DNA from 3 places in the Rufibacter sp. JT20002 genome. Region 2 is predicted to be linked to each of the others. Evidence: riboswitches for the same ligand, from Rfam matches in the RefSeq annotation. Region 2 holds a riboswitch; each other region holds the start of a gene.
The links. A riboswitch is a leader RNA that binds a small molecule or an ion and turns the genes downstream of it on or off. The one in region 2 is predicted to bind S-adenosylmethionine.
Positions count from the first base shown of each region.

Region 1 (10,667 bases), on a different contig from region 2:
AAAACATGGCCAAAAGACCAACTTCGTGATTCTGGATGCCGGAATGACTGAGTTGATGCGCCCGGCCCTGTACCAGGCGTACCATAAGATTGAGAACCTTACCAGCGACTTGCCCGCCAAAACCTATGACGTGGTAGGGCCTATCTGCGAGTCTACTGACTGCTTTTCTAAAGCGGTTGAACTCCCCGAAACCAAACGTGGCGATCTAGTAGCCATCAGAACCGCCGGTGCTTACGGTGAGGTGATGGTTTCTGAATACAACCTTCGGGACAGGGTAAAGGCTGTATATCTTTCCTAGGCTTTCAAGCTACTTTATAGCTCATCTTACTAAACCTCCGTTTCGGCGTTTGTCTTTTGAAAACAGGCCCAAAGCGGAGGTTTCTTCTTTAAAGGGCTTTCAACTGCCATCAGCTTTGCAGGCGTTTTAACACCCTGTTTTAAGCTGTTTTTCCTAAAAAAGGCCACAAACGAAAACACCCGGCATAAAACCAGGTGCCTGCGCAATTTGAACGAACTAAATAAACAAGCTACTCTTTAGAAAACGGTTGATCCGTTTCAATACTTTTAAGCTCAACTTAGTAGTTAAGGAGGCTTTATTAAGATAACTCTACCTTTTCTTTTTCCTTCTTAGAAGTCGCGCCAACAAAATCGGAGGAAAGGGCCATGATATAAGCTCCAGACTTTCTGATTTGGTCTTGCGTCTTGATCAGGTTACCCAAAGAAACCGTTCCGATGACGCTGAAGGTATCGTTGTCCCGTTGCACGTTCTGCAGGTTGGTTAACCCCAGCGCGGCCACCAACTCAGGCTCGCTACAACGTAGATAAACTTCAAAACCAAAGTCCAGGGCCAAAGCCGGGGCATTGGTGGTTTTGCTTAGTTTCTTGTACCCATAGCTGTAGCCATTACTCACAGAGACGATATCTGACAGCACGGCCGCTCCGGTAGGGTGTCCGCCGGCACCGCGGCCCTTGAACAATTGCGGACCAGAGTACGCTCCCTGTACCACCACACCATTAAACTCCTGCTCCACCACAAACAGGTCGTCTGAGGCATCTACCAGGCTTGGCAAAACCACCGGCACCAACTCTCCGTCGGCGGTAAGGTGTACCGAGGCGACCATCTTGATAACCGCTTCATTTTGCTTTGCATACTCGCAGTCTTGATCACTTAGGTAATCAATACCAAAGAAGGCCACTTCTTCCGGGGCAAGCGTCCGGCCAAAAGCATGGGCCGTTAAGATGCACAGTTTATGCCGTGAATCGGCTCCGGCTACATCCAACCAGGGGTCTAACTCCGCAAACCCTTTATCCTGGGCTTCCTTCAATGCTTCTGAGTAGACTTTCTGCAGTTTGAAGATCTGGCTCAGGATATAATTAGAGGAACCATTCAAGATTCCGTGCACCCGCTCCAGAGGTTCATTGGAGAAATACTCCTCAACCGTTCTAATAATAGGAATGCCTCCGGCCACGGCTGCCTCATACAAGAGAACGCCGCCAAACTTGTTTTGTAGGTCCAAAAGCTCGGGTAAGTGGTAAGCCACCAATTTTTTATTGGCAGTTACTACTTTTTTACCGCGCCTCAGGGCTTCAGAAACAATGGTGTAGGCTTCATTGGCGTCACTAATAGCTTCCACCAGAATATCCAGGCTTTCGTCCTGAAGCACTTGATGAAAATCATACGTAAAGCTCTCTGAAGGCAAGGGCCGAAGCTTTTTAGGGTCTTTGACACAGATGCGCTCTACCTTATAAGGAAGCGACTCTTCGCGGGAGAGAAGGTCATACAAGCCCTGCCCTACGCAGCCAAACCCAAACAAACCTATTTTTAGAAGACGGTGGGAATCCATGTTTTTCTTTGTTGTTTTTTCTGTAAAAAAGTATCCAAAAGATGGCTTAATTGAGCCGTCTCCAATAAGAAGCCGTCGTGACCGGCCTCAGAATGTATTATCTGGAAGGTAGCATTAGGAATGTATCTGGCTACAAACTTTTGCTCATTCACCGGGAATAGTTGATCGCTGTCCACCCCAATCACCAGAGTCTCGGCCTGTACATGGCGCAATGCCTCCTGTAGGCTCCCCCGGTTACGACCTACGTGGTGACTGTCCATCATCTTGGTCAGTTGCCAGTAAGAAAAAGCATTGAACCGTTTGGCTAGCTTCTCTCCCTGGTATTGTTGATAGCTGGCGGCCCGGTACGTTTTTTTCAGGTCTGAGGAGTTCTCTTTCTGCGCTTGGTTGTACGAGTTATAAGTACGGTAAGACAGCAACGCAATGGAACGGGCCGTTTTCATTCCGTTCAATCCTGCATCATCCGTGGCCAATTGCCAGGTGACATCCTGTTCTATGGCCATGCGCTGACTTTCGTTTAAGGCAATGGCCCATGGAGTTTGCCGGGCATTGGCAGCAATCTGCACCAGCCGGCGGGTAACGTATGGGTACTCCACCGCCCACGCCAATGCCTGCTGTCCGCCAATAGAACCTCCAATGAGAACATTGATTTGCTCTATACCCAAGTGCTCCCGAAGGGCATCAAACGCCCGTACCACATCCAGGTTGGTTAACGTTGGGAAAGCATGGTAATAAGGTTTACCGGTATCTGGGTTTAAACTCAAAGGTCCGGTAGATCCGTAGCAACTGCCCGGCGTATTGGCGCAGACAATAAAATGCTTGGCAGGGTCAAAGGTCTTGCCTTCACCAAACAGGTCGCCCCACCAATCTTTTACAAAAGCGTTTCCGGAAAAGGCGTGGCAAACCCACACTACGTTGCTTTTATCTTCATTCAGGGTGCCCCAGGTAGTATAAAAGAGTTGGAAGCCGGGCAAAGATTGCCCAGACTCCAGCGTAAATTCATCTGTAAATTCAAAAACGCGTCCTTTCAACATGGCTTCTACTCACTTACTGCGGCCTTCAACTTCGGTTCCTGTACTCTCACTTTGGCAAACGCCTGTTCAAAATCTGCTTTGATGTCCTCTAGGTGCTCAATACCCGCAGACACCCGCAGTAGCGTGGGGTTTACCCCTGCTGACAACTGCTCTTCTTCATTCAATTGTTGGTGCGTGGTAGAGGCTGGGTGAATGATCAGGGTTTTGGCATCGCCTACGTTTGCCAGATGGCTCACCAATTCTAGACTGTTAACAAAAACCTCGGCCTCTTCTTTGCCCCCTTTCAAGTTGAAGCTTAACACTCCACCGAAGCCGCGTTTCAGGTACTTTTTCGCCAAAGTATGGTAAGGACTGGAGGCAAGGCCCGGATAATTCACACTCTCCACTAAAGGATGCTGCTCCAGCCACTGCGCCAAAGCCAAGGCATTCTCAACCGTGCGGTCTACCCGTAGCGACAAGGTTTCCAAGCCCTGGATTAATTGAAAGGAGTTGAACGGGCTTAAGGCCGGCCCAAAATCACGAAGACCCTCTACCCTGGCCCTAATAGCAAAGGCAATGTTCCCGAAGGGTCCATCAGCCCCGAATACTTCCCAGAAGTTCAGGCCGTGGTATCCTTCTGAAGGCTCACTGAACTGCGGGAACTTTCCATTACCCCAGTTGAAGTTTCCGCCATCTACAATCACGCCGCCCACGCTGGTCCCGTGCCCGCCAATCCATTTGGTGGCAGAGGCCACCACTACGTTGGCTCCGTGCTCTAATGGTCGGAACAAATATCCGCCCGCCCCAAAGGTATTGTCTACCACCAACGGAATCTGATGCCCCGCCGCTACCGCCGCAATGGATTCAAAGTCTGGAATGTTGAAACGGGGGTTGCCAATAGTCTCCAGATAAAGGGCTTTCGTGTTTTCGTCAATAAGGGCCGCATACGTGGCTGGTTCATCATTCTTAGCAAATCTTACTTCAATGCCCAAGCGCTTGAAAGCTACCTTAAACTGGTTGTAAGAGCCACCATACAGGTTGCTGGAGGCCACGAAATTGTCACCTGCCTGCAGGATATTATTTAAGGCAATGAATTGAGCCGCTTGCCCTGAACCAACGGCAACGGCGGCCACGCCCCCTTCCAAAGCGGCAATGCGTTTCTCAAACACATCGGTGGTGGGGTTCATGATGCGGGTGTAGATATTCCCGAATTGTTTTAGCGCAAACAGGTTAGCCCCATGCTCTGCGTTCTCAAAAACATAGGAAGTAGTTTGGTAGATAGGCACCGCCCGTGAACGAGTGGTAGCATCTATTTCTTGGCCAGCGTGTAGCTGAAGGGTTTCAAAACGATAAGAATTAGACATGATTATAGCCGGTTACAATTGAAAAATTGAACAAATTCAAGAGCCAGAAAACTAACAGACAACAGGTTCCCTCCTGCCGCTGTGCGTCAGGCCCCTAAAGAAAATTTAAATTACTTTAGATGAGGGGATTAGCGACAACAGCAACAAATATCCATCATGGACATAGTGCACATTCGCGTAATAGAGGAGATAATAATAGGTGTGTTACCTTTTGCCGCCATGGTCAGGTGCGGCGCTGCATTGTTAGAAGTGGCGTTGATTTGCTTTTCCATCTTCGTATCAATTTATATTCCCCAAGTGGCAATATGTCCCCTGGGATCAGGACTTAGCACCTTACACGGCTGGTAGGTTGCTAGAGCTTCATTGAGCCTGTCTCTCCGCTCTTCTTTATAAATCAACTACCGGAATAATTGACTTGATGCTGCAAATCTATTAACGAAATCTTTAAACCCAAATAAAATTGAAAATATTTTGCAATTTATTTTCAAAAACCAACAAATGTTAGTAAATGTAGGCCACGGCCTTCCTAAGGGTTTGGGAGAAATATACTTGTCCCGTCTGTAACCTTTCCTAACTTTGCCGCCGTTAGTCATCTGCCATGCAAGCGTTAAAAGAAACCAACTTCCACTTTCCAGAACAAACCGGCTTTTACCGGGGCAAGGTTCGGGATGTTTATTATTTCAAAGACAAACTGGCCTTGGTGGCCACTGATCGGATCTCTGCCTTTGACGTGGTGCTGCCGCGGGCCATCCCCTTTAAAGGACAGGTACTGAACCAAATTGCAGCCACCTTTTTAGAAGCAACGGCCAATGTAGTGCCTAACTGGGTTCTGAGCCAACCGGCTCCTAACGTCACGATTGGTCGCCAATGCGAGACGTTCAAAGTGGAAATGGTTATCAGAGGATATTTAGCGGGCCATGCCTGGCGTGAATACAGTGCCGGTAAGCGTACCTTGTGTGGCGTGTCCCTGCCGGAGGGGCTGCGGGAAAATGACCCGTTTCCTGAACCAATTATCACCCCTACGACCAAAGCCGCCGAGGGCCACGATGAAGACATCTCCAGAGAGGAAATCCTGAAACAGGGTATCGTTTCTGAGCAGGATTACGTTCAACTGGAGGCGTACACCAGAGCCCTATTCCAACGCGGAACTGAACTGGCCGCCGAGCGCGGACTTATCCTGGTGGATACCAAATATGAGTTTGGGAAAGCAGATGGCATCATTTATTTGATAGATGAAATACACACCCCTGATTCTTCAAGATTCTTTTACTCAGAAGGTTATCAGGAACGCCAGGAAAACGGTCAGCCACAGCGACAACTTTCAAAGGAGTTTGTACGTCAATGGCTGATTGAGAATGGCTTTCAGGGAAAAGAAGGTCAACAAGTGCCCGAAATGTCTGATGCAAAAGTAACTGAGATTTCACAGCGCTACATAGAATTGTATGAACAGTTGTTAGGCATAAAGTTTGTTCCCCAAGACTATGCCAGCCAGCCACATACGCTCCAAGAGAGCATTGCGGCCAACATTTTTTAACTTACTTTGTTAAAGATATTCCACCAAAAATTGGTAGATTCGCACTCTAAACCTTTTTGCTGTTACTTATGAAGTACACAATTGATAAAAAAGAGAATTACACCATCATCACCATAGATGAAAAAAAACTAGACACCACGATCGCACCTGATTTGAAGTCTGAGTTTGTGAAGTTGAATGCAGAAGGTATTACTAACCTGATCCTGGATCTTACCAACGTAAAATATACTGATTCTTCCGGACTATCCTCTATCCTGATTGCAAACCGTCTTTGCAATTCTTCCGGGGGGGTTCTTATCCTTACTGGCTTGCAAGAGCACGTAACCAAGCTGATCACGATCTCTAAACTGGAGTCTGTATTGAACATTCTTCCAACCGTTGAAGAAGGCATTGACCGCGTTTTCCTGCACGAGATTGAAAGCGATCTAACCAAAAAAGAAGAATAGATATTAAGCGGGCTGCAGTTTGGACTTTGAGCTAAAAATTCTTGGGAGCTCTTCTGCCACCCCGTCTTTTGATAGAAATCATACCGCCCAACTACTCACGGTTGGCAATCAGATTAACCTGATTGATTGCGGCGAAGGTACACAAATGCAGCTGATGCGATACAAAGTAAAGCATCAGCGCATTTGTAATATCTTTATAAGTCACCTGCACGGTGACCATTACTTTGGTCTGGCGGGCCTGCTTTCTACCATGCACCTGCAGCAGCGCACCGGCCACCTTAATCTATTCGGCCCGAAGGGTTTAGCCGAGATCATCACCCTCCAATTCAAGTACGGTGGCACCCAACTCCCCTACCACATCAATTTTGTGGAAGTGGACACTACCATCTGCAAGAAAATCTACGAAGACAAATACATGACCGTTCACTCGCTGCCCATGCAGCACCGGGTGCCCTGTTGTGGCTATTTGTTTAAAGAAAAACCCAAACCCCGCCATTTACTTAAAGGCAAGCTCCCTTCTTTTTTAACCCCTCCTCAATTGGTAAGGCTTAAATGGGGCGAGGATATCCGAAATGAACAGGGCGAGATTCTGGTGCGCAACCAAGATGTTACCACAGACCCAAAACGAAGCCGCAGCTACGCCTACTGCTCTGACACTAAGTACAAAGAAGACATCTTGCCTTATGTGAAAGGAGTTGACCTCCTGTACCATGAGTCTACCTTTTTGAGCGACATGGAGCACCGGGCCACCCATACCTTTCATAGCACCGCCGCCCAAGCCGCCACTTTAGCGGAGAAAGCCCAAGTTAGGCGACTTCTCATTGGGCATTTTTCGGCTCGATACAAAGATCTCTCTCCTTTGCTAGAAGAAGCGCAGGCCATTTTTCCTAATACGGCTTTGGCTACGGAGGGGAAAACGATAAGTGTGTTGGAGTAGGGATTTTGACTTTGTTGGTTTTTGGGTGCTTTTAATTTGCTGTAGCTGACGTAGCTTCTGTTAGCCTGCTTGTAAAAGCTTTATTGTTTCATTTTTGCTTTGGTGCGCTCAAGGCCGCGAGGCCTCGTCTTCCGGCCTCGCGCTGCTGTTTTAGCCTTGGCCAGTAGGCCTGCCTGCGGCACCAGGTCTATAACAAAGGCGCTCACCCGAAAGACTGGAATTGGGTTCTTTTGCCTGTTACGTTGCATAGCCAAGTAGTTTGTACTTTTACCTTCCCCAGTTCAAGTCTATGGATTGAACCTTCAATTGTCTGTCGGTTTAAATCATTATGGTTAAACCTTTTCCTTTAAAAATTCGATCTTTTGAACATCCCAAGGTAAGCTATCTACCTACTAAAATGATTCTATTATAGAGTAGGAAAGGCATTTAGGAACTGCTTTGGAAAGACTGACCAGAAACCAGAGTTTTTCTCATTATTGCTTATTTCTTGCTTTCCTTCATCTTTACAGGCTCAATCAGCTTTATTTAGAAATGCAGCAAACTTCTTCCACTTCTGTTTCTGGGCTAGGTTTTAGGAAACGGAAGCTATTCATGGTTCTATGCGGTATTTTCCTGACGAATGCGCTGTTGGCTGAGTTGATTGGGGTGAAGATCTTTTCGGGGGAAGGGTTGTTTGATCTGCCGGGGGCGCAGATTCCGGTACTGGGGGCAAAGTTGGACTTCAACCTGACGGCAGGCGTTATCATTTGGCCGGTTGTCTTCGTCACCACCGATATCATCAATGAATATTTCGGGAAGGACGGGGTTAAGCGCATCAGTTATTTAACGGCGGCATTAATTGCTTATGCTTTTCTGGTCATCTTAATTGCCACGGCTTTACCACCGGCGCAGTTTTGGCAGGACATCAATAGCAAGGGGCCCAATGGAACCGCTTTTGACATGAACTTCGCTTTCAATAAAGTTTTTAGTCAGGGGCTGGGCATCATTGTGGGTTCTTTGGTTGCTTTCCTGCTGGGGCAGTTATTAGATGCCCATGTGTTCCATTGGCTGAAACGGTTAACTGGGAATAAAAAAATATGGTTGAGGGCCACGGGTTCTACCTTGGTTTCCCAGTTGGTAGATACGGTAGTTGTGCTGTTCATCGCCTTTTACCTTTTCGGTGATTGGGACCTGAAAACAGTACTTTCCGTCTCTGTGATCAACTATTTGTACAAGTTCACCGTGGCCGTTGTACTGACGCCGGTTCTCTATGTCGCCCATTCAGTGATAGATCGGTACCTGGCCCAGGAGCAGGAGGTTTCTTTGGAGACGTACATTTCCAAAGACTAAGTTAGTTTAAAGCCTCAGGACTACTGCTCATGAATCAACCTCCTTTGTATCTTCTAAGTGGTCTTTGCGCCGATGAACGCCTGTTCCAATTCCTGCAGTTACAGCACCCAAATCCTATAGTCATCCAATGGATTACCCCCGAGCCGCAGGACACCATGGCTTCCTATGCCACGAAATTGATATGGCAAATGGAATTGAACTCGGAGCCTCCTGTATTGGTAGGTTTAAGCTTCGGGGGAATGATGGCGCAGGAGATCGCCAAGCAAATTCCGGTTAAACATGTGATTCTTTTATCAAGTTTAGCCAACACCCAGGAGTTACCCTTGCATTACAAATTAGCCGGAGCCTTACAGATGCAGAAATGGCTTCCGTTGGGCATGTTCAAGGAGTGGGTATCTCCCGCCAACTGGCTCTTTGGAGCGCACACCCCAGAAGAAAAACAGATTCTGAAAGCCATCATCCAGGAGACTGATATTCCTTTTCTGCGCTGGTCGTTAAACCAGATTCTGTTGTGGCGTCACCAAGCTGCAAAAGAAGGAGTGATTGTAATCCATGGAGACCAGGACAAGGTGCTTCCGGTGCCCAACTATCCTGTTCTTCATCTGGTAAAAGGAGGCGAGCACTTGATGGTCATGAGCCGGGCGGAGGAAGTGAGCGCCTTAATTAATCAATACCTTTCATAGAAGTTTAGGCCTCCTTTTCTCAAAAACAGCTCCAAAATAGAAAGGCTTTCCTGTTTGCTCCCCAATCGCTTTCTTTGTGCAAACATTCAGTACAACATGGCACGAATACTTACCGGCATTCAAAGCAGTGGGCGTCCGCACTTGGGCAACCTGCTAGGAGCCATTCTTCCCGCAATAGAGCTTTCCAAAAATTCAGGCAACGACTCCCTCTATTTCATCGCAGACTTACACTCCCTCACTTCCATTCGGGATGCGCAGGAGCGAAAGATGAATACGTATGCCGTAGCGGCTGCTTGGCTGGCCTTCGGGTTTGATACAGACAAAAACATTTTCTACCGTCAGTCAGATGTGCCCGAGGTAACCGAATTGACCTGGTATTTGAGCTGCTTCGCGCCGTACCCCATGTTGGCCAACGCCCATTCCTTCAAAGACAAATCGGCCCGCCGTGGATTGTCTGACGTGAATGCCGGTCTGTTCACCTACCCTATTCTCATGGCTGCCGACATCCTGCTGTACGATGCCGAGTTTGTGCCCGTGGGCAAAGACCAGATCCAGCACCTCGAAATCACCCGCGATGTCGCCAGTTCCTTTAACCACATTTACGGCGAGACCTTTGTTTTGCCGGAGGCGAAGGTAGACGAAACTGTGATGACAGTGCCAGGGATTGACGGGGAGAAAATGAGCAAGTCCTACGGAAATACCATTGACATTTTCCTGCCAGACAAAGACCTGCGCAAACGGGTGATGAGCATTGTCACCGACAGCAAAGGTCTGGAAGAACCTAAGGACCCTGCCACAGATAACACGTTCCGGTTGTACTCGTTGTTGGCCTCAGAAGAGCAAGTTGAGACCATGCGCCAAAACTACCTGGCAGGCGGATACGGATACGGACACGCCAAACAGGCCCTATATGACCTTATCTTAACCAAGTACGCAGAGCCGCGCGAGCGTTTCCATTACTACATGAACAACTTGCCGGAACTGGATGCCAAACTAGCAGAAGGAGCCGCTAAAGCCCGCGCTATTGGAGCCCCGGTTTTGAAGCGAGTTAGAGAAAAGCTAGGATTTTAAGCTCCACAAAAAGTAAATCAGGAATAAGAATTTAGAACTCTTCTTCCAACCTAAACAGGAGAGCCGGGCCTAACGAGACCCGGCTCTCCTGTTTTCATCCGCTTTTAAAGGGCCTTAATTCTTTCAAAGCTAAACCAATCCATAGCTTAAGGCTTCATTTCTAAAAGAAATGCTTAAAACAGAAATGGCTCCTGCCTAGGAGAACCTACACGGGAGCCATTTATCTTATTGATCAATTAATTACTATCGGGCGGAGAGACTACCCTTTCCAAACTTCTTCGCGCACGTTTTTACCTACGCTTAGGATAAGACGAGTTGGGTTGGGAACCAGCACTAGGCGTGCTTCTTTGTTAGGGTAAGCATCGGCTTCAACCCAAACACCCTGCTTGCCGGTAAGGTCCACTTGGCCTTCGGCGTTAAGGGCTTCTGGTAAATAGGCGGTCGGC
Region 1 is NZ_JBSZJY010000004.1:520,341-531,007, reverse strand. It holds gene lysA (diaminopimelate decarboxylase) at 1-298, shown strand, start outside; gene ACW9SV_RS19025 (homoserine dehydrogenase) at 597-1,844, opposite strand; gene ACW9SV_RS19020 (homoserine O-acetyltransferase family protein) at 1,823-2,878, opposite strand; gene ACW9SV_RS19015 (O-acetylhomoserine aminocarboxypropyltransferase/cysteine synthase family protein) at 2,884-4,221, opposite strand; SAM riboswitch class I at 4,503-4,617, opposite strand; gene ACW9SV_RS19010 (phosphoribosylaminoimidazolesuccinocarboxamide synthase) at 4,820-5,755, shown strand; gene ACW9SV_RS19005 (STAS domain-containing protein) at 5,824-6,201, shown strand; gene ACW9SV_RS19000 (ribonuclease Z) at 6,221-7,138, shown strand; gene ACW9SV_RS18995 (queuosine precursor transporter) at 7,670-8,467, shown strand; gene ACW9SV_RS18990 (alpha/beta fold hydrolase) at 8,497-9,150, shown strand; gene trpS (tryptophan--tRNA ligase) at 9,247-10,221, shown strand; gene ACW9SV_RS18980 (hypothetical protein) at 10,481-10,667, opposite strand, start outside.
Region 1: linked by a shared signal. The riboswitch ahead of ACW9SV_RS19015 (O-acetylhomoserine aminocarboxypropyltransferase/cysteine synthase family protein) and the one ahead of ACW9SV_RS20555 (ATP-grasp domain-containing protein) in region 2 are both predicted to bind S-adenosylmethionine.

Region 2 (10,667 bases):
AAATCTGAGATTCTGGGCGTAGTGGCCCATGACCTGAGAAGCCCGTTCAACAACATTGAGATGCTTACTTCCCTGCTGCAGCAAAAGAATTTCACCCCTGAGCAGGAACAGCAATACCTTGGCCTGATTTTAACTAGTTGCCAAACCTCTAAACAAACGATCAACGAGTTACTTTATGTTGCCCGGGAAGACCAGCAGGAAGCCATTCCGCTGGAGAAACTGGATATCTGCCAGGTACTAGAAGATATCCAGAGTGAATGGGAGTCCCAGTTGCAAGGTTCTAAAGATCTGCAACTCCTGCATCCGGTTGGTCCGGTTTACGCCCATCTAAACAAAGATCGGTTTCACCGGATCATGAACAACCTGCTTTCCAACGCCGCCAAATTCACGCCCACTAATGGCAAAATCCTGATCAGAGTGCAGGAGCAAAAGAAAAATCTCCTGCTGCAGGTAACGGATGAAGGCATCGGCATTCCGGAGAAAATTAGGCCGCTGCTGTTTGAGCGGTTTTCTAAGGCCCGTAGAAAAGGGTTGAAAGGCGAAAAGTCCACTGGGCTCGGGTTGAGTATCTGCCGGCAATTAGTGGAGCAGCACGGCGGTTCTATTGAAGTAGAAAGCGAGGAACGCAAAGGCACTACCTTCTCCATCACCCTACCCATCGCGAAGTAAAATCAGCCTGCAACTTCTAATCGGCACTCCAATTCCGCCAGCTTCAAAGGAAGTAGCTTCGTTCACTAAAAAGCCTACATGAAAGTAGGACTGGTTTAGGCCTGATTCCCCTAAATCGAGCGCGAAATGGGTTTTTAGTTCTTTTGAAATCAACAAGAGGCGGTAACTCTATTACTGTTCTTGCTGACAAAGAGCATCTGTTGCTACATGAATTTTGCATAAAATTTGGATTCTATTATTTTCAACTGCACTTTTGCAGCACTAAAGTCAATTACCCCTCTTGTTGGGGCTTGATTTATACAGAAGAAGGGAGAGAACAGGCTCTATGAACTTCTAGCAACCTAGGTAAGACTAGGTGCTAATTCCTGCCTAAGGGACTTAGGAAATATAAACGAACAGCCCATGACCACTACATTGCTTTCTTCTATTGCTGCCCTACTGCAGAAACTATTGTCAAGACTTAACGGTCCTACCCTACAGCCCGTGCCTGTACGGCCCTTCTCTTGTTGTTGCTGTTGTTAGCCCTCTCTGAGGCGTAGCAAGGGCAATACCTGAATTTCCCATTCTAAATCAGGTTTGTTTTTACCGGACTTGCAACCATTTGCGGCCATCCCTTTGCTCAGTCCTCCTCCAACGCAGAGGCTACCTCCACCTTTTTGGCCTGATAAGCTGATCCTTTTTACCCTGTTTTTTAAACAACGCTAAAACGCTCCTTAACCACTAACAAACAATAGTATCTCCTATACCTCTATAGAGATATCTACCATTAAACGAACCCAATTACACAAACGAACATGAGCACTCCTTCTTTTGAAAAACCAATTGCCATTTTCCACGAGCACCCAGACTGGTTCAAACCTTTGTTTGAAGAGCTAGACGCCCGCGGTATACCTTATGTACGCCTGAACGCCGCTGAGCACACCTATGACCTGGCCGAGGACGAAACGCCGTACAGCCTGTTCTTCAACCGCATGAGCCCTTCTGCCTACCTACGCGGAAATGAAAACGGCATTTTCTATACCTTAGGCTTATTGGGGCACCTGGAGCGCACCGGCACGCCAACCGTGAACGGACACAAAGCTTTCCAGTACGAGACCAACAAGGCCCTGCAGTTATCGCTGTTGCAGTCTCTGGGCTTGCCTTACCCGAAAGCGCGCGTGATCAACCATGCGTCACAGGCGGTAAAAGCCGCGGAAAGCCTGCGTTTCCCGATCGTCGTGAAAGCCAACATTGGCGGCAGCGGCGCGGGCATCATCAAATATGACTCTGTGGAGTCACTGGCGCAATCGGTGGCGAACAACGAGATTGATTTGGGCATTGACCACACCGCTTTGGTGCAGGAGTTCATCCCGGCCCGAGGCGGGTACATCCACCGCGTGGAGACCCTAGGCGGCAAATACCTTTATGCCATCAAAGTGTACACTACCGGCGAAAGCTTCAACCTGTGCCCTGCTGATATCTGCCAGACCACAACCGGCGTAGAACTGGTGCGCAACGCCTGCGCCTTAGATGCGCCTAAAAACGGCCTGAAAGTAGAAGGCTACACCCCAGAGCAGGAAGTAATTGACGCCATTGAGGCCATCGTGCAGAACTCCGGCATTGACGTAGGAGGTATTGAGTACATCATTGACGACCGCGACGGACAACTGTACTACTATGACGTGAACGCGCTTTCTAACTTCGTGGCCGATGCCGTGAACGTGATCGGGTTCAACCCGCACAAGAAGCTGGTAGATTTTCTGGAGAAAAAGGCCCAACTAGTAGCAGAGGAGGTATAAGCCATGCAGTTCGGATATTGGTTACCTGTATTTGGCGGCTGGCTTCGCAATGTGCCTGATGAAGGCATGACCACCTCCTGGGACTACGTGAAGCAACTGGCGCAACGCAGCGAGGAATGGGGCTACAGCCTCTCGCTTATTGCCGAGTTATACTTGAACGACATCAAAGGCCAGGAAGCTCCGGCCCTGGATGCCTGGTCTACCGCCGCTGCTTTGGCCGCTGTGACAAAGGAACTGGAGATCATGGTGGCGGTGCGCCCTACCTTCCATAACCCGGCGCTGCTGGCGAAAGCCGCCGCCAACATTGACCTGATCAGCAACGGCCGTCTGTCTCTGAACGTGGTGTCCAGTTGGTGGAAAGACGAAGCCACCAAGTATGGCATTCAGTTTGAGCAGCACGATGACCGCTACGCCCGCACCAAAGAGTGGCTGGACGTGGTAACGAACCTCTGGGAGAAAGACCATTTCACCTACGAAGGCAAGTACTACCAGGTCACCGACAACGTGCTGCAGCCCAAGCCGAAGAAAAAGCCCTTTATCTACGCCGGAGGCGAGTCTGAAGCCGCTAAGACGCTTATCTCTAACCAGTGCGACGGTTACGTGATGCATGGAGACTCCCCGGAGACCATCGGGAACCGCATCTCAGACATGCGCGAGCGCCGCGAGAAAGCTGGGTTGCCGCCCATGAAGTTTGGCGTGGCGGCGTACTCCATCGTGCGTGAAACGGAGCAGGAAGTGAAGAAGGAACTGGAGCGTATTACGGATGTGAACGCTTCTGCGGCAGGTTATGGCAACTACCAGCAGTGGCTGGCCGGTACGCAACTGGAGCAACAGGTTTCTTTGCAGGACTACTCCGTTTCTAACCGCGGCCTACGCACCGGCCTCACCGGAACGCCTGCCCAGATCCAGGACAGAATTGGCGAGTACGAGAAAGTAGGCGTGGATTTCTTCCTGCTGCAATGCAGCCCGCAACTAGAGGAAATGGAGCGTTTCTCTGAGTCAGTGATTCAGGTATTGGTTTAGGAAATCGCCCACTATTCAGCTTTCAGGAAAGTTGAACAAGTAAAAAAAGAGGCTCGTCAATGGCGAGCCTCTTTTTTTACTTGTTCAGTGTATACGCTTAGCTTCTGTTTTGTCCTTCAGAGCGGTTGGTACCTCCTCTTCTCTCTAAACGGCTACCTTCTTTTCCTTTACGGTTAGCGCGGTTGGCTTGCATTTGCTTGCGCTCAGCTTCGTATTTCTCGTATTGTTTTTTGCTCAAGATGCTTTTGAGCTCCTTCTCCCAGGAGGCTTTCAACTGGTGCATCTGGTCACGGCGTTGGTCGTTGCGCTGGGTTCCGTTACGTTGGTCTTTTTGGGCGTACTGGCCTTTAAAGCTTTCCATCTGCTGGGCGTGCTTAAGGTTAAGCGCCTGCAATTTCTTTTTCTGGGAATTGCTCAGGTCCAGTTTCTGGCTCAACAACTCAGTGCGTTTGGTAGCTCTTTCCTCTGGTGAGAGTTGGGCCCGTTTGTCGTTGCCCCGGCGGAAATCACCTTTGTCTTTTTTGCGCTGCTCGGTTCTGTTGTCCTGGGTTCTTTCCCCCTGCGGACCGGTTTGCGCGTAAGAAGTTCCGGCTACTGCCAATCCTAGGGCCAACATTGCAAAATACTTTTTCATTTTAGGTAAGATTAAGAGTTTACGTTTCTAGTCTTTCAGGCTCCTGTGGCCTGCTTGCTCTACCATTTGCAAAGCAGGTGCCAGAAATGGGTCAAAAACCGGAGAAATCCGCCAAACGGACAAAGCCTGAAGTGAAGCGGACAAAACCGACCCTCCAACTGGCCATCAGCTTTTCCCAGCCGTTTCTCCGAAAAGGTGCTTAAAACAAAAACCGCTTTCACCTGAGGGCAAAAACGGTTTTCTATAAATCCTTCTGAACGGCTTCTATGAGTTTTTAAATGAATTCAAGTTAGCCGACGACTCCCTTCCTTAACCCTGCGGTGGTGGCCCGGCAGGTAATCCGCCGGGAGGCGGGCCTTGGAAGCCTCTGTCGCGGTTGGTCTCTGTGGGGGCACTGCCGGTGAAGTTGCGCAGGTTATAGGTAAACGTAAGCATGAAGAACCGCTGGAGCACGCTAGACTGCACATCCTCCACATACTGAGGGGTGAAGTTACGTTGGACGCTCACGTTCTGGTTCAGTAGGTCGTTCACGCTCAAACTCAACTCGCCCTGCTGGCTCTTGAACAGCTTCTTGCTGATGCTCATGTTCCAGAGCAGGAAATTGGCATCGTAGCCCTCAGAAAGCCCGGAGGTATATTGGTGGCTCAGCTCCGTCCGGTACACCAATCCGAGGCCGAAGATCCAGTTGTATTTCAGGTTGGTGCTCTGGGTGAAGTAATTGCTGTTCAGCTGCGTTTGCAAGGAGTTCTGCGCAAAGTTGTAAGTGGAGTTGGTGGAGAGGTTGAAATCAATCTTCTCACTGATGTTACTGCTCAATGACAACCCGCCGCCTACGCTTGGCGCACTGGAGATATTCAGCTGTCCGTTAGTAAGCCCGGGGATGCGGGTGTAGCTCACGCTGGCGTTCAGCCCGAAATTTGATTTCAAGAAACTGACCGGTTGCCCGAGATGCATGACAGAGCGCACGTTCATGTAACCGTCCAGATTTACAGGAGTGGTAATTTGTTGGCCTTTCTCCAGCACCAACCCGTTAGACAGGGTAATGGGTTCGGTGGTAGCCCTATTGATGCTGTTGCCAATGTAGTTTTGGGCCACGTTCCCGAAAAACCCCACAAAAAAGACCCGGTTTGTCTCAGTATTAAAATTGCGGAAACCCATCCGGAAGTTATGGCTGTAGCTTTGCCCCAAACCCAGGTTTCCCTGGTATAGTTGGAGCGGGTTACTGTTGTCCACGGCTTCTGATAACTGGTCCACCGAAGGCGCGTTGGTGCTGGTGGTGTAGTTGAAATCAACGTTCTTGCTTTGCGAGAGCTTAAAGTTCAGGTTTGCAGAGGGCAAAAGGCTGGTAAACAGTTTGGTGTAGAAATCCTCTGAGGGGTAGTCCTGGTCGTTTTCCAAGGAGGCGATTTGGTACCGGGCATTCACCTGGAACCGCAACTTTCCATGGTCATACTGATACCCCGTTCCGAAACGCTGGGTAAAGTAATCACTCCGAAAGGTGTTACTCAAGGCCGAGTTCAGGAGGCTGTAGTCGCCGGTGCCTTCGGCGTACTCATAAGCCCGTTTGTCTGCGTCATTCTGCTGATTACCCAGATTGTAGAAGAGGTGCACCTGTCCATATTCCCCAACCGGTTCGTTGTAGGTGACATCCCCGTTCCAGGAAAAACCCGTTCTGTTTTGGTCTGTGAACAGGTTCTGGTTTTCAAGGGAAGTGGAACCCCGGTAGTAAATTGTATTGGCCTGCAACGTGTTCTCTCCCTGGCTAGACGAGTAGCTGGTGGTCAGGTTGGTGGAGAAGTTTCGGCCGGGCTTGCCAAATGTATGGCTGAACAAGATGTTGTTGCTGAAAGTCACCGCTTTGCTGTCAGTGTTGGTGGTGTTCTCAGAGCTGTTCAAGGCACCGTTCACGTTGGAGGTAGCGCTTGTTACGCTATTTGTCGCGGTGTTGTCCTGCACCGACAAGCTGGGAGTAATTAACAGGCGGTTGTTCGGGTTGATGTTATAATCTAACCGGAAGTTGAACTGATGGCCCGCCGTGGTGGTGGCACTCAACCTATTCTCGGTGTACACCTGGCCTGAGTCTGCCGGAAGCGTGTAATTCTGCGTCCGGAACTGGTTGTTGGTAACCTCGCGTTCTGTGAACTTATAGTTGCCGCTTACCTCCATCTTCTTTCCCCAGAGGTCACTGTAGCTTAACCCAATGGTGTTGGTGGAGATCAAGCCCGAGGTGGTTCCGCCGCCCATGGGTGGCCTGCGGCCTCGCATCCCGCCGCCGGGCGTCTCCCCAACTGAGAAATCAAGTAAGTTGATATTGTTGGTAAGGCCGGTAAGCGTGAGGCGCTGGTTTCCGTTAAACGAGTTAACCGCTACCCCCACCATGTATTTGCCACCGGTGCCGTACCCGGCAGACGCTTTCCCGAACTGGCCTTTGCGTTTATCGGGTTTGGTGATGATGTTGATGGTTTTGGCTTCGTTGCCGTCACTCACGCCACTGAACTCAGCCTGGTCGCTCTTTTTATCGAAGATCTGGATGTTGGCGATCACATCGGCGGGCAGACTGCGGAGGGCGGCGCTGGGGTCATCGCTGAAGAAACGTTTGCCGTCTACCAGTACTTGCTTCACCTCCTGGCCCTGGGCCTGCAAGGTTCCGTTAGTCACGGTAATACCCGGCATCTTCTGCACCAAGTCCTCGGCACTAGCATCAGGGTTGGTCTTGAAAGCGGCCGCATTGAATTGGGTGGTGTCGCCTTTCAACTCACCCGGCGGGATTTTCCCTACCACTTGCACCTCGCTCAATACCTGGCTGTTCAACCCCAAAGCAATAGCTCCCAAGTCAGCGGAAGCCAAAATGGGCAAAGATTTCTGATAGGTTTGGTACCCCAGGAAAGTAATGCTGAGCCGGTAGTTTCCCGCCGGTACAGTCAGTTTGAAAGCCCCCTGGACATCAGAGGCCGCTACGGTCTGCGTGGAATCCAGCAGGCGGGTGAGCATCACCGTGGCCCCGGGCAAAGCGGATTTGTCGGTGGCATCCACCACCCTGCCGGAGATGGAAAAAGTCTGCGCTGAGGTCGCTACTGCCCCTGTCAGCAACAGCATCAATAAAAATAACCGTTTCATGCTTCTGTTCATCTGTGAAAGGCTTCTCGCCCGATGAAACAAATGTCATGAAACCCGTCCCTGGGCACCATCTAAACCTGAGTGAAACAGGCAAATCAAGGTTTGAAGTTGTTACTGCAGCTGTTCAGAGATTTCTGCTTGTTCCAGTCCCCCTTTGAAGCGGGTAGGGGGATGATTACACATGCAGATTATTCGGAGGTATTAAATTTATTGGAATCTCTAAACCGGATATAACAGCGAACAACAGCATTCCGGCCCTCTTGCGCCATTATCATCTCCCTACCCCCTTCAAAGGGGGACGGTATGCGTGGGGCACAAATTATGAATCACTTTTTGCCAGAATTCCTGAGTTCACATTAAAGGCAATCAATAGGAAGCCACAAACGACTTCCTTTTTTCCATTTTGGAATTTTGCTGCTTTATGGATTTCAGCTGGAATTTCAATTCCTTTAGTTCCTGCAGCAACAAAAGCGCTACTTTCTTATTTATTTTCTGCAGCTCCGCTGAATGGAGACACTTTTGCTTGAGCGCAATCTCGTTCTCCAGTTGGGTGATGAGGTGATGATTCATTTGGATGATAGTTTTTAAAAACAGAGATAAAGCTAGGGTGGCTCTCCTTTGCAGGTACACCGTCCGTTTGGGTCTACTTTCAGGAAAACACCTGGTAAACAGTCGCGGTTTTCCAAGGGAAAGCCAAGCCGTTTCCGGCCAGCTCTCTAATGACAGCTACATTTCTTGATTCCCTTATTGACCCAAGGTGATTTCTAGCTGGCTAGCCAGTTCAGGAAAAGCGGGCTCTTGGCTTTGCTCACGATGATTTCCTCTTGAAATGGAATGTTGAGGGTCACCGCAAGCTTGCGCCCGAAATACTGCGAAGCTTCTTTAATGGCCCTGTGGTTAAGCAAAAACTGCCGATTAGCCCGGAAGAACTGGTTTCCGCAGATCGCTTCCATTTCTTCCATGTTCTGGTTGAGGGTAAACTTTCTCTGGTCAAAGGTAATCACGTGCGTGACCAGGTTCTGGGAGTAACACACGGCTATCTGGTCAATAGGCAGCGGGATGATCTTGTCCCGTTGGAACACCAGCACCGAACTGGGTTTCAGAACCTGCCGGTTGTCTAGCAGTTGCAGCAGCGCCTGGTAATCTGGGGTAGCCGGGGCGAGGCTTTGCTGCAGTTGTTTGTATTTCTGCAGCGTTTTCTCAATAGTGGCCTTGTTGAACGGTTTTAAAACGTAGTCAATGCCATTGGCTTTGAAAGCATCCAGGGCGTACTCGTTATAGGCCGTGCAGAAGACCACTGGTTTAGAGATCTGAACGGCTTGGAAAATCTCAAAGCTCAGGCCGTCACCCAACTGAATATCAGAGAAGATCAAATCCGGGGACGGGTTCTGCTGGAAATACGTGACGGCCGCTTTCACTGAGGGCAAAACCGCCAAAATACGGGCATTGGGTTCCACCTCCAGCAGGGTGTCTTCCAGGTCTTCGGCGGTGAGGGGTTCGTCTTCAATGATGACAATGTTCATTCGTCAGCAACTTAAGTTCTACAGAAAAATAGTGGTCTGCCTCTACAACGTTAATGCCGTTGCCGCAGATGACCTGGTACCGCTCCGACAGGTTTTTCAGCCCGATACCGGAGGAAGGCTCCAGTGACGGCTTCGGCTTCCGGTTGTTCCAGACCACAATGGAATCTTGCTGGTTGTAGGAGATCTGGATGGTCAGGGGCTCTTCTACGGTGAAGGCGTTGTGTTTTATGGCATTCTCCACTAGCAGTTGCAGCGAAAAGATGGGCAAGCACCCCGAGGTGAGAATAACGGGCGGAATTTCAATTCTATAGGAAAACGAGTCCTTGAACCGCACCTTCTGCATTTCCAGGTAATCTACGCACAGTTTCAGTTCCTCCTCCAACGGGATGGTGGTCTTGTTTTCGGAGGTGATGGAAGCCCGGAGCAGATCAGATAACCGCACCAGGTATTCCTCGGCCTCGGGCCGCTGCTTTTTGATGAGTGTTTTCAGGGTGTTGAGTGAATTGAACAGAAAATGTGGTTGCAGTTGGTGTTTCAATCGCTGGTGTTGCGCAATGGCGTGGTTCATTTTGAGCTGACTGTTTTCTACCGCTATCTGGGCACTTTTGCGCTGCAGAATTACCAAATCCATGAGGACCAGCACAATGGTGTTGTTCGTAAGCGCCACAATCAAGGGGAAAACACGGGGCGGTGGTCCGTCAACGAGCAGAAAGATCAACGTCAAAAGTCCGTAGTACACCACCACCGTCAAGGTGTAGCTGAGGGCGTACCGGGCGAAGTTTCTGGCTTTTTCGCTCCAATTCAATCTACCGAACCAACTGTACAGATAGATGTTCATCACCCAAAGGCACAGCATCAGCAGGAAAACCCAGCCAGCGGAAAGCATAATGTCTTCCTGAGACGGACCGAATTGAGTACGATCCATCCTTCTGGGGGGCCTATCTCCCCTATTGCTCAAAAAGAAAGGCCTTCTGGCATTTACCACCGGGAAAAGACTGATGACGCCCCACCCAACGGAGGTAATCAGCGCTATTTTCCACAAGCCTTTTTTATAGGATTCTGATTGCAACATCCCCAAATCTACTCTAAATGATTAATTCCTCTCCTAGTTCTTTACGCTAGCCTCTTCTTTAGAAAGGTAAAAGAAGAGCCCTGCTAAAACGGACTCCTCAGTTTAAACCTCTCAAAAAATGATCTGCAAAACACTTGAACTGCCCCATCTTTCGGGTTGGCTTTCCGGCTACTTTATCGTGCCTTTCGTTTTTAGGCCCAGTTCTATAAAACGGGATAAAAGCCGAAGGATAACCTTGGTTGTCAGAAACCGGGTGAGGCAATTCATAACATACAAATGCTACCTTCTACGTTTCGCTTCTTCAAACTTGGTCTTTTTAGATGGTCTGGACAATCTGAAAAAGGGTGAACCGGAAAAAACGACCAGTGAACCGGTCAGGAGGGAAAGTGGAATATCCAACTGACAAGGCGCTTTCATCCTTACTCGACAAAAGCGGAATATGTAACTTCTGTAGGGTATTTAACATGGTAGTACTGTCACTTTCGCCATGTTATGGCAAAATCGGCGTAGGAATCACTGATGGGAAGTTCTTTGCCTGAGGTAAGCTGCACTTTCCTGTTCATCGAAAAAATAAAGCTGCGGTGATTTCTTCTTTTTTTAGACAGTGCCTTACCAAGGTGCGACCAGGAAGATGTAAACCCATCTACTACCGATGACGCCACCTTGGTGACATCTGCCTCCTTAGCTACCAGCGGCACCTTCAATGTCTTAGTTTGTTCTACGAGCTGCGTGCGCAAGAAAAGCAGGCTTACGGAAGTAGCGGTGAGTAACCTCTTCTCCCCATCACTTCTTATATCTAAACCTTTTACGCGGGTGCAACCATTAAGCGGGCCGGGCAAACAACAGTTATA
Region 2 is NZ_JBSZJY010000005.1:256,800-267,466, forward strand. It holds gene ACW9SV_RS20550 (sensor histidine kinase) at 1-669, shown strand, start outside; SAM riboswitch class I at 962-1,063, shown strand; gene ACW9SV_RS20555 (ATP-grasp domain-containing protein) at 1,464-2,447, shown strand; gene ACW9SV_RS20560 (LLM class flavin-dependent oxidoreductase) at 2,451-3,470, shown strand; gene ACW9SV_RS20565 (hypothetical protein) at 3,568-4,104, opposite strand; gene ACW9SV_RS20570 (outer membrane beta-barrel protein) at 4,414-7,221, opposite strand; gene ACW9SV_RS20575 (hypothetical protein) at 7,588-7,791, opposite strand; gene ACW9SV_RS20580 (LytR/AlgR family response regulator transcription factor) at 7,986-8,744, opposite strand; gene ACW9SV_RS20585 (sensor histidine kinase) at 8,725-9,669, opposite strand.

Region 3 (10,667 bases), on a different contig from region 2:
TCGGCCACCGCTAACTACAAAAGGGTGCAGGAAGAAAGCTTGGAAAACCAGGTGTTCCCGCTCCAGCTAGACGCCCGTTCGCTGCCGTTCCCAGAGGAGTTCTTCGATGTAGTGCTGGTTATTGACTCCTACACCTACTTCGGCACCGATGACAAGTATCTGCCCTACATCTGCCGGTTCCTGAAATCAGACGGGTATATTGGCATTGTGGACGTATGTTTCAAAGACGAGATTGAGACTATTGACCAAGTACCTGAGTTTCTGCGCGAAGATTTTCAGGCGTACTGGTACTACATCCATTCAGTGGCCTGGTGGCGCAAGCTCTGGGAAAAGACAGGCTTGGTGCAGATCAAAACCGCAGAACTTCTGCCCGCCGCCGACCTGATCAGAGAGCAATATGTGCGCGATTTTGAGGAACACGGTCAGAAAAAAGACCCGTTTGCCCGCGGACTGAAAAAAGATACCGAGCACCAAATCAGCTTTTTCAGGCTAATTGGCCAACGCACCTCCCGCGAGGCGTACTTGCAGTCTTATAAAAAAAGCTAACTTGCGAGCTCAGGTTTCAACCGGAAATCGCCCAAAAGCTTTTTACTAGTTTTTATCCACAGGTAAAATATTCCCAGGTTCTAAGAAGTTTTAGAAAGGCAGACCCCAGGATCGGTCTCTTTTGTGAAGAATCATTTTACTATGAAAAACAAACATCTTATTTTTGGGCTGATAATAGTAGTGCTCTCCCTCGCCAAGCTGGAAAGCGCCCAGGCGCAAACGGTAGGCCTTGGCCTTAGGGTGGGAGGGTATTCGGCGGGTATCTCCGGAAAGTATTTTTTCAGAGAAGACCGCGCCTTGGAGGGGATACTGGGAACGGGCTTCGGACGGCGAGGCTTCCAGTTAACCGGTTTATTGGAGCAACACGCCTCGGCGTTTGGCATCCAGGGGCTGCAGTGGTTTTATGGAGCCGGCGGGCACTTGGGCATTTTCCGCGGAAGATACTACCACAAGCCCTCCAGCAAACATTATGAAGACTCTTATGATAACACCCTCGTAACGTTGGGGGTGGATGGTATTGTAGGTTTGGAATATCAGATTACGGAAATTCCGATTTCAGTGGGCATCGATTTTAAGCCATTTTTCGAAGTCAACCGAGACGGTCTTTTCTTGTATGGCGACGGAGCTCTGACCGTCCGCTACACATTCTAATGCTTCCCCGAACCTACTTGAAAAGCCTGCCTCGTGCAGGCTTTTTCTATTTCAGGCCTTTCGTCTGTAGTCAGGCAACTCCGCTTTATACCTCTTTTGCTGAAACCTGGCCCAAAGCGCTTTAGCTCCACACCTGCATTTGCGGAATCCAACCGCAACCCGTATCTTTGCTACTGCTTATCAAGAAAGACGGAGGGATTAGGCCCTGTGATGTCTTAGCAACCCAATTCAGTTGGGTGCTACTTCCTACCCGCTGCACCTACGCGCCGGGGGAGATAAGTGACGGAACTCCCACGCACCTGCGCCCGCCACTTTCCTCTGCCCTTTCTTGAGCCGCAACTAACCCTTTAGGTTTGCACAAGATGACCCGCATTGAGGAAGAAGTAAAAAAACGAATATTAGTCTTAGACGGTGCCATGGGTACCATGATCCAGCGGTACAACCTCCAAGAGGATGATTACCGTGGCGAACGTTTCAAAGACTACCACTTAGATGTGAAGGGGAACAACGATTTGCTCTCTATCACCCAACCCCACATCATCAAAGAAATACACAGCCTCTACTTTGAGGCGGGCGCCGATATAGCCGAAACCAACACCTTCAGCGGCACCTCCATTGCCATGGCCGATTACGACATGCAGGATTTGGTGTACGAACTGAACTATGAGTCGGCCCGCATTGCCCGCGAAGCCGCTGACGAGTGGACTGCCAGAACCCCGGAGAAACCTCGCTTTGTGGCCGGAGCCATCGGACCAACCAACCGTACTGCTTCTTTGTCGCCAGACGTGAACAACCCTGGCTATCGTGCCATAACGTATGACGAACTGGTAGAAGCCTACACCGAGCAGGTTCGCGGACTGGTAGACGGTGGCGTGGACTTGCTGTTGGTAGAAACCATCTTCGATACGTTGAATGCCAAGGCGGCTTTGTTCGCCATTGACCAATACAGTCAGCAAACCGGCAAACGTTTACCTTTGATGGTTTCTGGTACTATCACCGATGCCAGCGGCCGTACCCTTTCAGGCCAAACGGTAGAGGCTTTCCTGTACTCCGTGTCACACATGCCGCTGTTGAGCGTAGGCTTTAACTGTGCGTTGGGTGCGAAGCAGCTGCGCCCGCACTTACAATCCCTGAGTAAGGCTTCTAAGTTTCATATCAGTGCTTACCCAAATGCTGGCCTGCCGAACGCCTTCGGGGCGTATGACGAAACGCCGGAGCAAATGGGCCAGCACATCCGCGACTTCCTGGAGAACAACTTCGTGAACATCGTGGGTGGCTGTTGCGGAACTACGCCGCCGCACATCAAGGCTATTGCTGAGATTGCGAAGCAGTATCCGCCTCGTCCGTTGCCGCAATTACCGGCTGTTCCTACTTACTCCGGTCTGGAGCCACTGACGGTATATGAAGGGTCTAACTTCGTGAACATCGGCGAGCGTACCAACGTGACTGGTTCTAAAAAATTTGCGCGTTTGATTCTAAACGAGCAGTACGAAGAGGCCTTGGCCATTGCCCGCCAGCAGGTGGAGAACGGAGCGCAAATCATTGACGTGAACATGGACGAAGGCATGCTGGACTCTGAGGCCGCCATGACCTTGTTCCTGAACCTGATTGCCTCTGAACCAGACATCGCCCGGGTGCCTATCATGATTGACTCCTCTAAGTGGAGCGTGATTGAGGCCGGTTTGAAGTGCGTGCAGGGGAAAGCCATCGTGAACTCCATCTCCCTCAAAGAAGGCGAAGAGGCGTTCAAAGAGCGCGCCCGCAAAGTGCGCAGCTACGGCGCCGCCGTGGTGGTGATGGCCTTTGACGAAGAAGGCCAGGCCGACAACTACGAGCGCCGCATCCAGATTTGCGAACGGGCTTACAATATCCTGACCAAAGAAGTAGGCTTCCCCGCCGAAGACATCATCTTTGACCCCAACATCCTGACCGTAGCCACGGGTATGGAGGAGCACAACAACTACGCTGTTGACTTCATCAACGCCACTCGCTGGATCAAGCAAAACCTGCCGGGAGCCAAAGTGAGCGGTGGCGTAAGTAACATTTCCTTCTCGTTCCGGGGCAATGACCCCGTACGCGAGGCCATGCACTCCGTATTCCTGTACCACGCCATCAAAGCCGGTCTGGACATGGGCATCGTGAACGCAGGTATGTTAGAGGTTTACGAGGAAATCCCGAAAGACCTTCTAGAGCGCGTGGAAGACGTGCTACTGAACCGCCGTCCAGACGCAACTGAGCGTTTAGTGGAGTTCGCCGAAACGGTGAAAAACAAAGGTAAGGAAGTCGTACGCGACGAGGCCTGGCGCCATGAACCGGTGCAGAAGCGTTTAACCCACGCTTTGGTAAAAGGATTGGTAGAATACATTGATCAGGACGTGGAAGAAGCCCGTCACCTGTACCAGAAGCCGCTGGAAGTGATTGAAGGTCCGCTCATGGACGGCATGAACGTGGTAGGCGACCTGTTCCAGGAAGGCAAGATGTTCCTGCCGCAGGTAGTGAAAAGCGCCCGCGTGATGAAGAAAGCCGTGGCATACCTGCTTCCTTACATTGAAGAAGAGAAAGTACGCGCCGCCGCCAACGGGGACACCTCCACGCGCCAGACTAACGGAAAAATTCTGATGGCTACAGTGAAAGGCGACGTACACGACATCGGGAAGAACATTGTAGGCGTAGTTCTGGCCTGCAACAACTATGAAGTAATTGACCTGGGCGTGATGACGCCCGCCGATAAAATTTTGGATGCTGCCCGCGAGCACAACGTGGACGTAATCGGCCTGAGTGGTTTGATTACCCCATCTTTGGACGAGATGGTGCATGTGGCCCGTGAAATGGAGCGCCAGAACTTCAACATTCCACTGCTCATCGGTGGGGCCACCACCTCGCGTGCGCATACCGCCGTAAAAGTGGCGCCTGCCTACAACGGCACCGTGGTACACGTACTGGATGCATCGCGCAGTGTACCCGTAGTTGGTAACTTGCTGAGCCCTGATAACAAGGAGAAGTTTGCCGCTGACACCCGCCTGGAGTACGACCAGATGCGCGAAGGCTACCTGAGCCGACAGAAAGACAAGAAATACCTGCCCCTACCCCAGGCGCGCGCCAACAAACTGCCTATTGAGTGGAAAGCCGAAGATGTGTACACCCCGGCCAAAACCGGCGTGCAGGTGTTCCAGAACTTCCCATTAGAAGAGTTGGTGCCGTATATTGACTGGACTCCGTTCTTCCAGGCTTGGGAGCTGCATGGCAAATTCCCGAAACTGCTGGAAGACGCGGTTGTTGGCGAAGCAGCCACCAAACTGTACGCCGATGCCCAAGCCTTGCTCAAGCGCATTGTAGACGAGAAGTTGTTAACCGCCAATGGCGTGGCCGGTCTATTCCCAGCTAACAGCATGGGAGACGATGACGTGGAAATCTACACGGATGAAGCGCGTACCCAAGTTTTGACTCACTTCCGGACGCTTCGTCAGCAGGGCCAGAAAGGACCCAACGTTCCAAATATCGCCTTGGCAGACTTTGTCGCTCCTAAAGAAACGGGCTTGGCAGATTACACCGGAGGTTTCGCGGTGACCGCTGGTATTGGCTTAGATGAACTGGTGCAACAGTTTGAAGCGGATCACGACGATTACCACAGCATCATGGCCAAAGCCTTGGCTGACCGTTTAGCGGAGGCTTTTGCGGAGAAACTGCACGAGATTGTGCGGAAGGAAATATGGGCCTACGAGCCGGAGGAAAGCCTCACCAACGAAGACCTGATCAAGGAGAAGTACCAGGGCATCCGTCCGGCACCGGGTTATCCCGCCTGTCCAGACCATACGGAGAAAACCACACTGTTCCAGTTGTTGGAAGTGGAGAAGCACACCGGCATCTCCTTAACCGAAAGCTTGGCTATGTACCCAACCGCGGCCGTGTCTGGCATGTACTTCGCGCACAAACAATCAAAGTACTTCGGATTGGGCAAGATTGAAAAGGACCAGGTAACGGACTACGCGCAGCGCAAAGGCTTGAGCGTGGAGGAAACCGAGCGTTGGTTATCACCTAACCTTAATTACTAATCATTGTTTAGGCGCTAGTTTGCTAAAAACAGCCCCTAAACAAACTCAATAAAAGCATTTTCAAGGCCTTGGCCTAAGACATACATAACTTCAATGAAAGTTACTGAGCATTTACAGAACGCCACCAATACCCTTTTCTCGTTTGAGATTCTGCCGCCGGTAAAAGGCACTAGCATTCAGTCTATTTACCAAGGCATTGACCCATTGATGGAGTTTAAGCCCCCGTTTATCAACGTGACCTACCACCGCGAGGAGTACGTGTTCAAGGAAAGGGAGAATGGTTTATTGGAAAAAATAACAATTAGAAAACGCCCAGGCACGGTAGGTATCTGTTCGGCCATTATGAACAAGTACCACGTGGATGCGGTGCCGCATATTATCTGCGGGGGCTTCAGCCGGGAAGAAACCGAGAACGCCTTGATGGATCTTAACTTCCTAGGCATCGATAACGTGTTGTTGCTGCGCGGTGATGCGGTGAAGACCGAGCCCGGTTTCCGGCCGCACAAAGACGGGCACTCCTACGCTTCTGACCTGATCAAACAGGTGGTGCACCTGAACCACGGCGTGTACCTGGATGAAGAGATGGAAAACCCTGTACCTACGGATTTCTGCATTGGTGTGGCCGGCTACCCGGAGAAACACATGGAGGCTCCCAACCTGGCCACCGACCTGCGCTACCTGAAGCAGAAAGTAGATCTGGGCGCCAACTACATCATCACGCAGATGTTCTTTGATAATAAGAAATTCTTTGAGTTTGTGAACGCGTGCCGGGCAGCGGGAATCAATGTACCTATCATTCCGGGTCTAAAAACGCTGACCACCAGAAACCAGCTGAACGTGCTGCCGCGCTACTTCAACATAGATTTGCCCGAAGACCTTGTGAACGCCGTGGAAGCTTGTACCAACCCGAAAGACGTGAAACAGGTAGGCATTGACTGGACTATCCAGCAGTGCAAAGAACTGATGGCGTTTGGCGTGCCGTGCCTGCACTTTTACACCATGAGTAAATCTGATGCTACCCAAGCAGTAGCGAGAGCTATCTTTTAATCTGTTTCCCTGGTATTTTCCATTAAACGGCCTTAAAACAAAGGAGCCATCTGCTTTTGCAAATGGCTCCTTTGTTTTAAGGCCGTTTTCTATTTAAGTTCTATAAATCGATTCTGAATTTTGAAGTGGTGATGCCGCCGAAATTACCGTAGCCGTTCCGGATGTTGCTGTGCAGGTTCAGGGGCTCGGCAAAGGGGTTATCCTCTTCGTAATTGTCTTTGGAGCGCTCGTACAGGTATAGGTCTGAGGTGATGTGCTGCAAGGTTATCTCCATTTGAGAGGGTGGGGTACCGCCTCCGGTATACGCACCAATCTTGCCGGTGAACGAGATAACTCCCTGGTTTGCCCATCCGTCATCAAACACTTTGTAAAGTTCAATCTTCTCCACCTCTTCCCCAAAAATATCGTCATTCTCATTCCGGGTGTAAGCGTTGCCCACGGGACGACCCTGGTCGTCTAGCAACTGAACAAATAGGCGGTAGTAGTTTTGCTGCCCCGCAGGATCATTGAATTGCACCCGCAGAGAACCCGAAAAATTGTACTGGTCATGTTTGGCATCGGGCTGGAAAGAAGCAGCGGCCACAGGTATCCTGGCTGGCATGGTCAGTTTGCCTTCAATAGTCTCAAAACTGGGCGCACTTATCTGCAAGGTGTATTCCTGGCCCGGCTCTGGGGTAAACTCAGAAGTGGGTTTGTAGTTGCCCTGCTCGGGGTTAAAGTCCAGGGTCACAAACCGGAAGCTCTGCTTCACGGCCCCATTGTGGTCCAGGATGTTGACAGAAGCATCTTTGACCATTCCGTTCCGCCACAGGTCATTTGCCGACAAGACAGATTGGCTCCGCCCGATGTACATGTTCTGTTTAGGAGAATCGGTGTTGAGGTTGTACTGCACGGCCAACCGCGGGGTATGTTCCGGCACTTCCATGTCCACTTCCTTTTCGCAGCCGGTTAAGGTCCCGCTTACAGCAAGGCCGCCCATGAAAACTAAACTGCGCAGGCTTTTGAGGTATTTTCCAGAAAACAGGGTAAAAACAAGAGGTGACATTTTCTAGAATTTAAAGGTTTTGCTGATAGACGGTAGAATAGGGAAAAGACTGATCTGCTTGAACCGGGCGGGATCGCCCTCCTTCTCACCCGCTTGCACATAAATGAAATAAGGGTTCTTGCGGTTGTAGGCGTTGTAAAAACTGATGTTGTTGACCACCTCTCCCCAGCGCTTCTTCTTGGTATGGCTCAGGCTGATATCGGCGCGGTGATAGGCGGCCATGCGGTAGCCGTTGCGCGATCCGTAATCATTGTAGGTTTCGGTTCCGCCGTAGCCTCCCTCCCAGGCCTCGCCCAGCACGTAACGACCTTCAGGCAAAGTGATGGAGTTGCCGGTGCCGTACACCCACGTACCCGACAAGGTTAGATTGGGCTTCAGTTGATGGATGACCACCACTTCAAAGTCATGGCGGCGGTCATAGCGGTACGGGAACTTCGCGCCCCGGTTCAGGTCTGGGAACTGACGGTTAGACCATGCCAGGGTGTAGCCAATCCACCCGTTGGTGCGGCCCGTCTTTTTGTGCAGAAACAACTCCGCGCCATACGCCCAGCCTTTCCCGGTGGTGACCTTGGTATCCCAACTGCTGGAAATACCAATGAACGAGGCGCCCTCTTTGTACTCAATGAGGTTGTTCATGGTCTTGTAATACCCTTCCAGGCTGATCTCCAGTTTGTCGCCGGCGATAGTGCGGGTGGCTCCCAAGGCTACCTGACGCGAGCGCTGCGGCTTTATCTTCTCGGTAGAGGGTACCCACAAATCGGTGGGCAAGCCGATGCCGCTGTTGGTGAGCAGGTGGATGAACTGGGTCATGTGGGCGTAAGACGCTTTCAAACTCAGCTTCTCGGTGGCAATGAACCTAACCGAGGCCCGCGGCTCAATGGAAGAGTAGGTTTCCTTGTTCACCAGAAAACCGTTGGCCCGCACGCCAATGTTCACCTTGAACCGTTCAGAAAGCCGCAGGTCGTCTTCCAGGTACAGCCCTACTTCCTGCGCGTTGGTCTTGCGGGTGTTCACGTTGAGCTCTTCGGCAGAGCCGCCGTTGTTGTCGCGCACCTGCAAAGCGCCCGGTTGAAACTGGTGGTGCACGTATTGGGTCCCGAACCGGATGTAATGGTCAGGATTAGGAATGTAGTCGAAGTCCAGTTTGGCACTCAAGTCCCGAATGTTGGAAAGGTACTTGAGTTTATAGTCATAGGAGTCGCCCTGGTAGCTGGAACTCTCCTCACTGGTAATGTCAAACTGGTACTTGGTGTAGGTGAGGTGAGTATTGAGGAAAAGGCGTTGGTTGAGGATGCGGTTCCAGCGGAACGCCGAGGTAAGGTTTCCCCAACCCAGACCGGCTTTGCTTTTCCTGTCTTCATCGTTCCGCTCCATGTCGGCGTAGAACTCGTCATAACCGGTATAGGCGCTCAGGTACAAGCGGTCTTTGGGGCTTACTTTCCAGTTTAGTTTTCCGTTTAGGTCGTAGAAATAGTAGCCTCCCATTCCTTCTTCCTTGTTCATAAAAGGACGGGCCAGCAGGTCAATGTACGTGCGCCGACCTGATACAATAAATGAGGCCACGTCTTTCTTGATAGGTGCCCCCACGGTTAAGCGGGAGGCAATCAGCCCAATTGAGCCTTCGCCGTCAACCTCGTTCATGTTGCCTTCCTTCATGGAGATATCCAGCACCGACGATAACCTACCCCCGTACCGCGCCGGGAAACCTCCTTTCACCAGTTCCACATTGTTCAAGGCCTCAGCATTGAACACCGAAAAAAACCCGAACAAGTGAGAGGCATTGTACACCGGCACGCCGTCCAGCAGGATGAGGTTCTGATCTGGCCCGCCGCCGCGCACGTACAAGCCGCTGGTCCCCTCGCCCCCAGACTGTACCCCTGGCAATAATTGCAGCGTCTTGAGCACGTCCACTTCCCCAAACAAAGCCGGCACCGATTTAATCTGGGACACACTCATGTTGATGGTACTCATGCGGGTACTTTCGCGCACGTCTTCCTCGCGGGTATTGACCACCTCCACTTCGCGCAGTGCGGTTGCAACCGGTTTTAGCAGGAGGTTTTGTTGCAGGTCTTTGTCTAAATAGGCAGAAAACAGGTGGCGCTCAAACCCCACATAGGACAGGACCAATTTAACTGAGTCTTTGGGCAGGGTGAGGCTGTAGAACCCATAAGCATTGGTAGCAGTGCCTTGCCCGGTGACTGAGTTGAGAATGGCTACCCCAATGAGGTTTTCGCCAGTTTCAGCATCGCGCACATAACCACTGATGGTGAATTTTTGCCCAAAGCCCATAAGGGGCAGCAAGAGAAAAGCAACGCTTACCAGGCACTTCAGGCTGTGTTTGCCCGCCAGGTCCCGATACCTAAAATGAAAGGACATTCAGAAATGAGTTGAGATAGACGATGACCGCAGGTAAGGCTTACCTACCGTGTAGGTAATGGACCGTTAAGATCGTATTTACCCCTACTCTTTCCAAAGAAAACTTTGCTTAGTACCCTATGTGCAGAATGGCGTCACCCTGATTGACCACGGGCATATGATTTAACCCAATTACGTAGCCACTCACCGGGGAGGTGATAGGATGACTGGCGTAACCGTACGGATCAGCGACGGTTCCCACCTGTTGTCCTCGGCTGATGTGCTGCCCGTTTTTCACGTAACTTCTAAACAGCCCTGCCCGGCGTGCCCTGATCCAGGTGGTTTTCTTACAGACCACCGGCGGTTGGGAAACCGGCACCGATTGGTCTGTGATCCCCAGGTGGTGCATAACCCGGGCGGTTCCCTCTATGGCCGTATTGATGCTGTTTTCATCTAACCGCAATGATTCGCCAGATTCATACACGATGATGGACTTGCCTAGCTTGGAAGCCTCTTTGCGCAGAGAACCCGGCCGTAACTTAGAATCCAGGATGAAAGGAGCCCCAAAAGCCTGAGCCAGTGCTTCGTTCTGCCCATCGTCCAGCTCACACCTGATCTGGGGGTAGTTAGACCGACTGGCCCCTCCGGTATGGAAATCTATGCCATAGTCTACCAGAGGCAGCACCTCACTTGTAAATCGGGCCGCCACCCTGCTGGCCAGAGACCCATTGGGCGTACCCGGGAAACTGCGGTTCACATCCTTGCCGTCTGGCACCTCGCGGGAAAAGTTGAGGAAACCGTAGATATTGAGGATAGGAATAGCCAGAATGGTGCCTTTTAAAGGTTGCAGCATCCGGCGACGTACCATCCGGCGGATGATTTCAATGCCATTCACCTCATCGCCGTGCATACCGGCCATGAGCAGCAATACTGGTCCTGGTTCCATGGCCCGGAAGACGTGGATAGGGATA
Region 3 is NZ_JBSZJY010000001.1:818,641-829,307, forward strand. It holds gene ACW9SV_RS03255 (SAM-dependent methyltransferase) at 1-546, shown strand, start outside; gene ACW9SV_RS03260 (hypothetical protein) at 688-1,197, shown strand; SAM riboswitch class I at 1,372-1,479, shown strand; gene metH (methionine synthase) at 1,560-5,249, shown strand; gene metF (methylenetetrahydrofolate reductase [NAD(P)H]) at 5,343-6,296, shown strand; gene ACW9SV_RS03275 (DUF4249 domain-containing protein) at 6,397-7,341, opposite strand; gene ACW9SV_RS03280 (TonB-dependent receptor) at 7,345-9,717, opposite strand; gene ACW9SV_RS03285 (succinylglutamate desuccinylase/aspartoacylase family protein) at 9,827-10,667, opposite strand, start outside.
Region 3: linked by a shared signal. The riboswitch ahead of metH (methionine synthase) and the one ahead of ACW9SV_RS20555 (ATP-grasp domain-containing protein) in region 2 are both predicted to bind S-adenosylmethionine.